2 regions of the Actinomyces israelii genome follow, and region 2 is predicted to be linked to the other one. Evidence: riboswitches for the same ligand, from Rfam matches in the RefSeq annotation. Region 2 holds a riboswitch; the other holds the start of a gene.
What was found. Region 2 has a riboswitch for S-adenosylmethionine ahead of AIF0345_RS15710 (methionine ABC transporter ATP-binding protein). Riboswitches for the same ligand answer to the same signal wherever they lie in the genome.
Positions count from the first base shown of each region.

Region 1: another riboswitch for S-adenosylmethionine. It lies ahead of AIF0345_RS02345 (methylenetetrahydrofolate reductase); the one in region 2 lies ahead of AIF0345_RS15710 (methionine ABC transporter ATP-binding protein).

Region 1 is NZ_CP124548.1:599,080-603,825, forward strand. Features, by position in the region: gene AIF0345_RS02335 (PfkB family carbohydrate kinase) at 1-111, shown strand, start outside; gene AIF0345_RS02340 (alpha/beta hydrolase family protein) at 528-1,352, opposite strand; SAM riboswitch class I at 1,531-1,616, shown strand; gene AIF0345_RS02345 (methylenetetrahydrofolate reductase) at 1,621-2,787, shown strand; gene metE (5-methyltetrahydropteroyltriglutamate--homocysteine S-methyltransferase) at 2,945-4,746, shown strand, end outside.
Region 2 is NZ_CP124548.1:3,776,250-3,780,995, reverse strand. Features, by position in the region: gene AIF0345_RS15715 (hypothetical protein) at 1-2,010, opposite strand, end outside; SAM riboswitch class I at 2,871-2,962, shown strand; gene AIF0345_RS15710 (methionine ABC transporter ATP-binding protein) at 3,088-4,101, shown strand; gene AIF0345_RS15705 (methionine ABC transporter permease) at 4,098-4,746, shown strand, end outside.

The DNA of each region.
Region 1 (4,746 bases), 800 kb from region 2:
CGAGACCAGGTCACCGGGCCCGTGCTGAGTGCCGCCGTGGAGCGCGCCTGCGCCGTCGCCGCGGCCTCGACCACGGCCTTCGGGACGCGCGCCTGGCTGCACCAGGCCTGAATGAGTGGTCCCAACGGGGCGTGGGCCTGGCTCATGGCCCTTCTTCGTCGAGATCGGTCGTACCCCGGCTCGAGATCGGTTCAAGACGCCGGCCTGACGCCGGCCTGACGCCCACCGTGCGCTGCGGCCCTATCAAAAAGGTGGCTCCTACGCACTTTTAACCCTGACCCTCGCCCCGTCCTCGCAGCAGAATCGCAGAATCACGCCGATCTTCGCCGCGCCCAAGACCGCGGCCCACCTTAAAAGTGCGTAGGAGCCACCTTTTTCCGGTCGAGGCCGGCTTCTCGGGGCCTCCCGGGGCTCTCGGAGGGCCCCGGAGAGCCGATGGAGGTCCGGCGGCGGACACTCGCTGAACTTCCGGGACCGAGTTCGACGGAAGAGGCCGCGGAGGTCGGGTCAGGAGCGCCCGCGGCGCCTCAACCCAGCCGGTGCGTGACCCAGTCGATCGCCAGCTGGGCGACCTCGGCGTGCGCAGCCTTGGCGTTGTCGCAGCGCACCTGCTGGAGCCGGCTACCGTCGCGCAGCAGAGGGAAGCCCTCGGTGGCGGCTTCGGCCGTGCCGGGGAACTCGTCGGTCAGGGCCCCGTAGAGCATGAGGATCGGCCACGGCAGCCCCGACATGGTCTTGTCCGGCGACTGCAACGAGACGTCGGCCAGGGTCTCCTTGCTCAGCACGTCCCAGCTGCGCGAGTTGGGGTTGTCGTCGGGGAGGCGCGTCAGGCCGTGGCGGTCGAGCTCGTCGAGCTGGGCGGGGGAGAAAACGTTCTCCCACAGGATGGAGTGCGGGCCCACCACCGCACCCACGACAACGACGGCACTCACCTGCTCGGGCCGGGCCAGCAGCGCGGCGGTCGCCCCGAGGCCGTTTGCGTGGATGGCCTGCCGGGTGAAGCCCCGGTCCGCCAGCCAGCCGCAGACGGCCTGGATGTCCTCGACCTCCCCGGCGAGCGTGATGACGTCGTCGTCAGACTCGCCCAGGCCGGAGAAGTCGAACTGCAGCGTGGTCAACCCCGCCTTCCGGTACCGGGCGGCGAGATCATCGAGACGGTGGGCCAGCCCGTGCCGGTCGGTGAGGAAGTCGTGGGCCAGGACGACGACGCCCTCGGATCGGACGGGCACGTCCCGGTCCGCCTCCAGGGCGGCATCGAGCGCAGGGACGTCCAGCGGGTCGGCTGTATTCGCCACACACAGGGTCGCGGCGAGGGTGATGCCGCGCGCTGTAGCGATACTGATGTCCGTCATGCGGTAAACCTAGGGCAGGCGCCCACAGCGGTCACGGCCCCTGGATGGGGAGCACTTGGATTGCGCTGGCAGCGTGAAGTGTTTACAAGACGCGATCGACCACATACCGACTGCTCGATCATTATCCCGACTGACGGACGCCGGCATCCGACCCGCTGGGGCGCGGTACACTCGTGTTGTTCCATCCAGAGCGGCTGAGAGACCCGGCTCGACGACGCCGCAGCAACCCCATGTGGCGGGTGCTTCCGCCGGGACCGATGGAGACCGAATGACGATCGAGCCCACCGACCAGACGAGCGACGCCGACGGCGCCCTGCCGCAGACGGCGCGCCCTGCCGCACCTGGCGCCGTGCCCGCCCCGCACGCGCCGCAGACGGCGCGCCCTTCCTTATCCCTTGAGCTGTTTCCGCCGCGGCCCGGGCGCCACGTCACCCAGACCTGGGGCGCCCTCGACCGGCTGCTGGCGACGGGCCCCGACTTCGTGTCGGTCACCTACCGCCCCTCCTTCGTCATCGGCGGCACCGGCTCCCGCACTGCCGGCTCCGGCGTCTCCAGCGCCGCCGGCGTCGCCGGCGCGGCCCCGCCTGTGCGCGTGCGCCGCGAGCGCAACCCCGCCGAGGACGTCGTCGCCCACGTGCTGTCCCGTTCCGACGTCCCCCTCATGGCTCACCTGACCTGCATCGGCTACCGCAGGGACAGCGTCGTCGAGATCGTCCGCCGCTTCCTCGACCTGGGCGTGCGCCGCTTCCTCGCCCTGCGCGGCGACCCGCCGCGGGGCCGCGCCGCCGAGGACGTCGCCGGCGAGCTGCCCCACGCCGACGACCTGGTGCGCGTCATCCGCGAGGTCGAGTCCGACTACTTCGGCGACGGCACCCGCCACATCCAGATCGCCGTGGCCGCCTACCCGGCCGACATCGACCACGGCACCGGCGTCGAGGTGCTGGGCGCCAAGCAGGCCGCCGGGGCGGACCTGGCCATCACCCAGGTCTTCTACGACCCCGAGGACTACCTGGCGCTGCGCCGCGCCGCCCTCTACTCCGGGGTCACCATGCCGATCCTGCCGGGGATCATCCCGCTGACCGACCTGAGGCGCCTGACCCGCCTGGAGGCCCTCACCGGCGTCGGCGTCCCGCCCGACCTGGTGCGCACCCTGGAGCGCTCCGACGGCGCGGCCGCGGCCGCCGCTGGCATCGACGCTACCCTCAACCTCGCCTCCGCCGTGCTCGACGGCGGCGCCCCCGGCGTCCACCTCTACACCTTCAACCGGGTGCGCCCGGCGCTCGACGTCATCTCCCACCTGCGGCTGGGCGGCATCCTCACCGGCTCCTCCCCGGACACCGCCGTCCAGCGCGAGGTCCGCCGCGACTACCTCAACGCCACCCCCGGCGGCGACCGGGGGCCGAGCGGTCGAATGCCCGGGGCGGCGAGGTCCTGAGGCGGTCGCCCGCCGCGTCTCGCCGCCCCTGTGACCCGGACCGCGTCCGCGCCGCGCCCGCGCAGGCTCCGCCCTCGAGCCAGGCCGGCGCCTAGGCTCTGGTCGCGTACGCGGTCGTCCCGCACCTTCGCCGATGAACCCCAAGGAAGCAACGCTCATGACCGTCCCCATCAGCCCCCTGCCCGCCGCCACGATCCTCGGCTACCCCCGCATCGGCCCCGACCGCGAGCTCAAGCGCGCCGTCGAGTCCCACTGGAGGGGTGCCCTGGACGTCTCCGGGCTGCGCGAGCGCGCCGCCGCCCTGCGCGCCGCCACCCGCGCCCGCCTGCGCGATCTGGGCCTGACCGGCGCCTCCGCCGTCCCGGCGGACTTCACCTACTACGACCAGGTGCTCCAGGTCACCACAGCTTTCGGGGCCCTGCCGCGGCGCTTCGCGGACCTGCGCGGCGGCGCTGGCGGCGGCGCACAGGGCGCTGGTGGGTTCCCGGGCACCTCCCTGCCGGGCTTCTTCACGGCCGCCCGCGGCGAGGGCGAGCGCGCCGCCCTGGAGATGACCAAGTGGCTCGACTCCAACTACCACTATCTGGTGCCCGAGCTCGACGCCGACACCCCAATCGACTACGTCCCCGGCTTCGGCGCCGTCGACCCCACCGACGGCCCGGTCGCCCAGGTGCTGGAGGCGCTGGGCGCCGGCGAGGAGGCGCCGCGGCCCGTCGTGGTCGGCCCGGTCACCTACCTGCTGCTGGCCAAGGCCGCCGACGGCGCCCGGGCCGGCTTCCGGCCCCTGGACCGCCTGCGCGACGTGCTCGGCGCCTACGGGCACCTCCTGGCCGACCTGTGGGCCGCCGGCGCCGAGTGGGTCCAGCTCGACGAGCCCGCCCTGGTCAGCGACGCCTGGGACGTCCCGCGCGAGGCGGTGCTGGCCGCGCTCGCCGACGCCTACACGTGGATCGCCGCCATCACCGAGCGCCCCCAGGTGCTCGTGGCCGGGACCTACGGGTCACTCGGCGACGCCCTGCCCGTCCTGGCCGGCACCGGCGTCGAGGGGGTCGCCCTCGACCTCGTGGCCGGCCAGACCCCCCCGGCCGACGACCTCGCGCTCCTGGAGGGAAAGACCGTCGTCGCCGGCGTCGTGTCGGGCCGCAATATCTGGCGCACCGACCTGGAGGCCGCCCTGAGCGCCCTGGAGTCCCTGCGCGACGCGCTGCCGACGGGTGCGCCCGTGGTCGTGGGCACCTCCACCTCGCTGCAGCACGTCCCGCACGACGCCGGGCGCGAGACCTCCCTGCCCGACGACATCCGCTCCTGGCTCGCCTTCGCCGACCAGAAGGTCGCCGAGGTCCGCATCCTGGCGCGCGGGCTGGCCGAGGGGCGTGGGGCGGTCGCCGGCGAGCTCGCCGAGGACACCCGCCTGCGCGCCGAGCGCGCCGCCCATCCCGGGGTCAACCGCGGCGAGGTGCGCGCCGCCGCCGTCGCCGTGACGGACGCCGACCGCGCCCGCGCCCCCTACGCCGAGCGCAGGGCCGCCCAGGAGGCGCGCCTCGGCCTGCCGCTCCTGCCGACGACGACCATCGGCTCCTTCCCCCAGACCTCCGAGATCCGCAGGGCGCGCGCCGCCCACCGCCGCGGCGAGCTGGGCGCGGCCGGCTACGAGGACGCCATGCGCGCCGAGATCAGGCGGGTGGTGCGCCTCCAGGAGGAGATCGGCCTGGACGTGCTGGTCCACGGTGAGGCCGAGCGCAACGACATGGTCCAGTACTTCGCCGAGCTCCTCGACGGCTTCGCCGCCACCGAGCACGGCTGGGTCCAGTCCTACGGGTCGCGCTGCACCCGCCCGTCCATCCTGTGGGGCGACATCTCCCGGCCCGAGCCCATGACGGTGGCCTGGAGCTCCTACGCGCAGTCGCTGACCGACAAGCCCATGAAGGGCATGCTCACCGGGCCGGTGACGATCATGGC
Region 2 (4,746 bases):
GAAGGCCTCCTTCGCCCGGCGCCACCGGCGGGACTCCCGGGCGGCCTCGACGCCGTAGCGCAGGGTGCCGCCGGCTGCGCCCACCCCGCCTCCCGCGACCATGGTGGCGATCCACGTCGCGACGTCCAGGGCGATCTCCCCGGGGGTGTGCGAGGACAGGTAGCGGGCGACCGTCCCCTGGGGATCGCGCGCGAACCGGGCCGCATCGTGCGCCGAGCCGAGCATCGCCAGTCCCAGGCCCACATCGAAGGCCAGCCCCAGGCCCCCGCCGGAGAGCACCACCAAAGCCCCGGCCGCCACCATGAGCAGCCCCTGCTCCATGGGCGACAGCGAGTCCCAGAGGTCCCCCAGCATGTCCAGGACCCCGGCCAGCCAGCCCTCTCCCAGGTGAGGAGCCAGCTGCCTGTTGAGATCATGGGTGATGGTCGGGACCTGCATCAGCACCAGAACACCGGCCAGCACCGCCAGCGCGGCCAGGACCCGCACGACCCACCGGTACTGGCGCCCCGGATCCAGCACGGCCCGGGCGGCCGCGTCCCGCTCCCGACGCAGACCCACCACCGTGCAGATCGGGAGCCGGAACCGATTCAGCACCTTGCCCTCCCCGGCCGCCCGGACCACCAGGCGCCACTCCAGCCAGGGGAGGACGAGGGCATCGACGACGTCGGCGGTCCACCGACCCACCCCCGACCGGGGCAGGCGGGCCAGTACCCTCCACCGCCAGGCGCCGATCGCGCCACCGCCGACGCGCCCCTCGCACACGCCCAGGTCGTCGAGCAGCCCGTCGTCGTACCCGCCATAGCACAGCACCCGGGCGTCCAGCGCCGCCCCCACCACCAGCAGGAGCAGCACCAGCCAGCCCCGGCCCTGCCCGCCGCCGGTCAGCGTGCTGGTGATGTCCACCAGCGGCCAGGGCGCCTTGCCGCCGGTCTCGCCCCACGCCTGCGTACGGGGCGACGCGTTGCACGCGAGATGGTCCACGATCGCCACCCACAGGGCCAGCAGCGGCACCAGCGGAGAGAGGACCCGGCCGACGACGGCGCCCGCGCCGCCGCCGCGGTGCCCGCCCCGGCTGCCGCAGCGCCACCACAGGTGCCGCCCCAGGCCGATGCACGCGGCCACCATCCCCGTCACCATCGCGTGGCCGCTGTAGGACAGCGCGGTCGGGAAGGAGCCGGAGAACGGCGAGAGGCCGAACGTGGGCAGCCCCAGGCACTTCAGCATCTGGCTCGCCCCGGGCGGGCACAGCGCCGTGGCCAGCATCAGGCCGGGGGTGCTCGGCGCGGACAGGTACGCGATCCTCCGCAGTATCTCCTCCACCGCCGCGAAACCCGCGCCGGCGGCCACGCCCAGTATCAGCCAGTCGCACACCAGCAGACGGCGCATCCTCCCCGGCGCCGCCAGCGCCAGGACCGCCAGGGGGGCCAGCTTGCACAGCTCCTCCGCGACCCCCGCCACCACGATGGTCGCTGCAGGCGTCTTCGCGCTGACGCCGGCGGCGGCCACCAGTCGCAGGGACAGCAGGCCGACGGCGCCCGCCCACGGCATTGAGGCGGCGAAGACTCCCGAGATCAGCCGCCACGAGACCGACTTGGTACGCGCCATCCAGAACCAGACGAACACCACCCACATGGTCCCCAGCCACGCCCCGAGACTGATGCGCAGCGTCTCGTTGACCATCAGGGCGACCAGGATCACTGGCAAGGACGCCCACACGACGACCGCCTGGATCCGGCGCAGCACCACCAGGGCGCGCCAGGACCGCAGGCGCACCCCCAGACGCTCCCACCACTCCAGGTCGGCCTTTCGAGGCGAGCCGGCCGGATCGCCCGCGCCGGCACGATCGGCGGGTCCCGGGCCGCCGGCACCCGGGCCGCCGGCACCCGGGCCGCCGTATCCGCCCGCGCCCGGGTACCCGCTCGCATCCGGGACGGGGACGACGCCGTATCCGCCGGGCGCGCTGACCAGGGGCGGCGCTCCCGCGGGCCGGGCCGCGCCGGGAAGCGGCACGACGCGAGGTGCGCCAGCAGGACCCGCAGAGTCCGGAGCGCCGGGCGGGGGCGCGACGCGGGACGCGCCGGGCTGAGACGCGAGAGCCGGCGCACGCGGCCCGGACCCAACGGGCGGAGCCGGCCCCGCTGCGGCTCGCGGAGCGCTCGGCTCAGGCGCGGCGCGAGACGCTCCGGGCTGAGGCATCGGCCCCGCTGCAACATGCGGAGCGTTCGGCCCGGGCGCGAGGGGCGGGGCGGGAGCGCGCGGCGCATCCGGCGGGGGTATTGAACCCGGCAGGCTCAGCGGGGGCACGGGCTCCGAAGCAGCCGGCCCGGACGAAAGCCCTTGCGACGCCGCACCGTGAGACGAGGAAGTCTGCGGCGCTACGCCGTAGGACTGACCTCCCGGCGTCCAGTCCCCACGACCTGCTCGATGCCGGCCCCTCACCCGGCTGCGCCTGCCCTCATGGCCCGACGCAGCGTCTTGTGAGGACACCGGTGCCGCACCCGGCTCCGGGCCCACCTCCTCAGGGGGCCGCGGTCCGGGTCGAGAATCCGGAACCCGTCTGTTGTAATCGTAGGGGACATGACCGTAGGAGCTCATCGCACCCACCTGCGCAGTAGTTCAGGGCGACCATGGCCGCCTGCACGTGCAGGGATAACGACACGGTAACGACCCCCGTGCGCCTCGCGTCAAGGCCTCTGCGCCGAGGAATCGGCCGAGTACGGCGGCTCGAAGAGTCCCGGCGGCGGCGCGCCCTCCCCGCGCACCGTCCGCGAGCCCCGCAAGACCGCGCGAAACCCCGCTGTCGGGAGTGAGATGCGTCCCTTCACGGACTGGGACTTGCGTCCCGCGGCCGCCGACGCCTACTGTGTCACCGACCATCTAGAGCAGCCGAGAGACCTGGCTCATCGACGTTGCAGCAACCCCCGCGAAGCGGTGCAGGTGCTTCCGCCAGGACCGATGGAGGAACCAGTGAGCGCAGACCCCACAGCCGCCGACCCGGTCGAGGCGGCCGGACCGGTGGACGCCCCGAACCCGGTCGGCGCCGACGCCGAGCCGGGCTCCCCCGACGTGCCCGGCACGACCGAGCCCATGATCTGCCTGCGCGACGTCCACAAGGTCTACCGCCTGCGCGACGGCTCGCAGGTGCACGCCCTGGACGGGCTCACCCTCGACATCCCCGCCGGCTCCATCCACGGCGTCGTCGGCACCTCCGGCGCGGGCAAGTCCACCCTCGTGCGCTGCCTGACCGCCCTCGAGCGGCCCACCGGCGGCGAGGTGCGCGTCGCCGGCCAGGACCTGACCACTCTCGGCGCCCACGAGCTGCGCGCGGCCCGGCGCGCCATCGGCATGGTCTTCCAGCACGCCAACCTCCTGGAGCAGCGCACCGCCGCCCAGAACATCGCCTACCCCCTCGCCCTTGCCGGGGTGCGCAAGGGGCAGCGGCACGACCGCGTCGCCCGCATGCTCACGCTCGTGGGCCTGGACGGCCGCGGCTCGTCCTACCCCGCCCAGCTCTCCGGCGGCCAGCAGCAGCGCGTCGGCATCGCCCGGGCCCTGGCCGACGAGCCCGCCGTCCTCCTGTGCGACGAACCCACCAGCGCCCTCGACCCCGAGACGACCCGCTCCATCCTCGACCTCATCCGCGACGTCCGCGACCGCCTCGGCGTCACCGTCGTCATCATCACCCACGAGATGAGTGTGGTGCGCCGCATCTGCGACTCCGTCAGCCTCCTGGAGGCCGGGAGGATCATCCAGTCCGGGCCCATCGAGGACGTCGTCTCCGACGTCGACTCCCGCCTGTCCCGCGAGCTCGTCCCGCCCCCGGACGTGCCCGGGGCCCTGCGCGCCGGCGGTGCTGATGGCGCCGGCAGCGCCGATAACGCCGTCGTCGACGTCGCCCTGACCGCGCACCCGGGCGAGCCCGCCGCCGCCCAGGTGCTCGCCCTGGTGGCCGCGCAGGGCGCCGACGTCGCCGGGGGCGTCTTCGAGACCCTCGGCACCGCCCAGGTCGGGCGGCTCGCCCTCACCATCCCCGCCGATCGCGCCGAGGCCGCCGTCGAGGCCCTGCACGACGCCGGTATCACCGCGGAGGTGCGCGCATGACCCCGACCGCCCTCACCGCCGCGGCCGCATCCGCCCTCGCCGTCGGGGCGCCGCGCCTGACCGGCGCCCTGGCGAGCGGCGCGAGCTCGGACGGCACCTGGCTCAACAACTCGATCATCCAGCGCAGGCTGTGGCCCGCCACTCTCGAGACCCTGGAGATGACCGGCGTGTCCGGGGCGCTGACGGTCGTCTTCGGGCTCCTGCTCGGCCTGGCGCTCATCTCCACCGGCAGGCGCGGCCAGCACCCCAACCGCGTCGTCTACGAGATCCTCTCCCAGATCGTCAATATGGGGCGCTCCATGCCCTTCATCATCCTCATGGTCGCGATCATCCCGCTGACCCGCCTGATCGTCGGGACCTCCCTGGGCTGGCAGGCCGCCTGCGTCCCGCTCACGGTCGGGGCGATCCCCTTCTACGCGCGCCTGGTCGAGACCGCCATTAACGACGTCGACCACGGAAAGGTCGAGGCCGCCCTCATGATGGGGGCCTCCAGCAATCAGATCACCTGGGGCGTGCTCGTGCGCGAGGCGCTGCCGACTCTCGTCAGCTCGGCCACCGTCACCATTATTACGCTGCTCGGCTACTCCGCCATGGCGGGGACCGTCGGCGGAGGCGGCCTGGGCGACCTCGCCATCCAGTACGGCT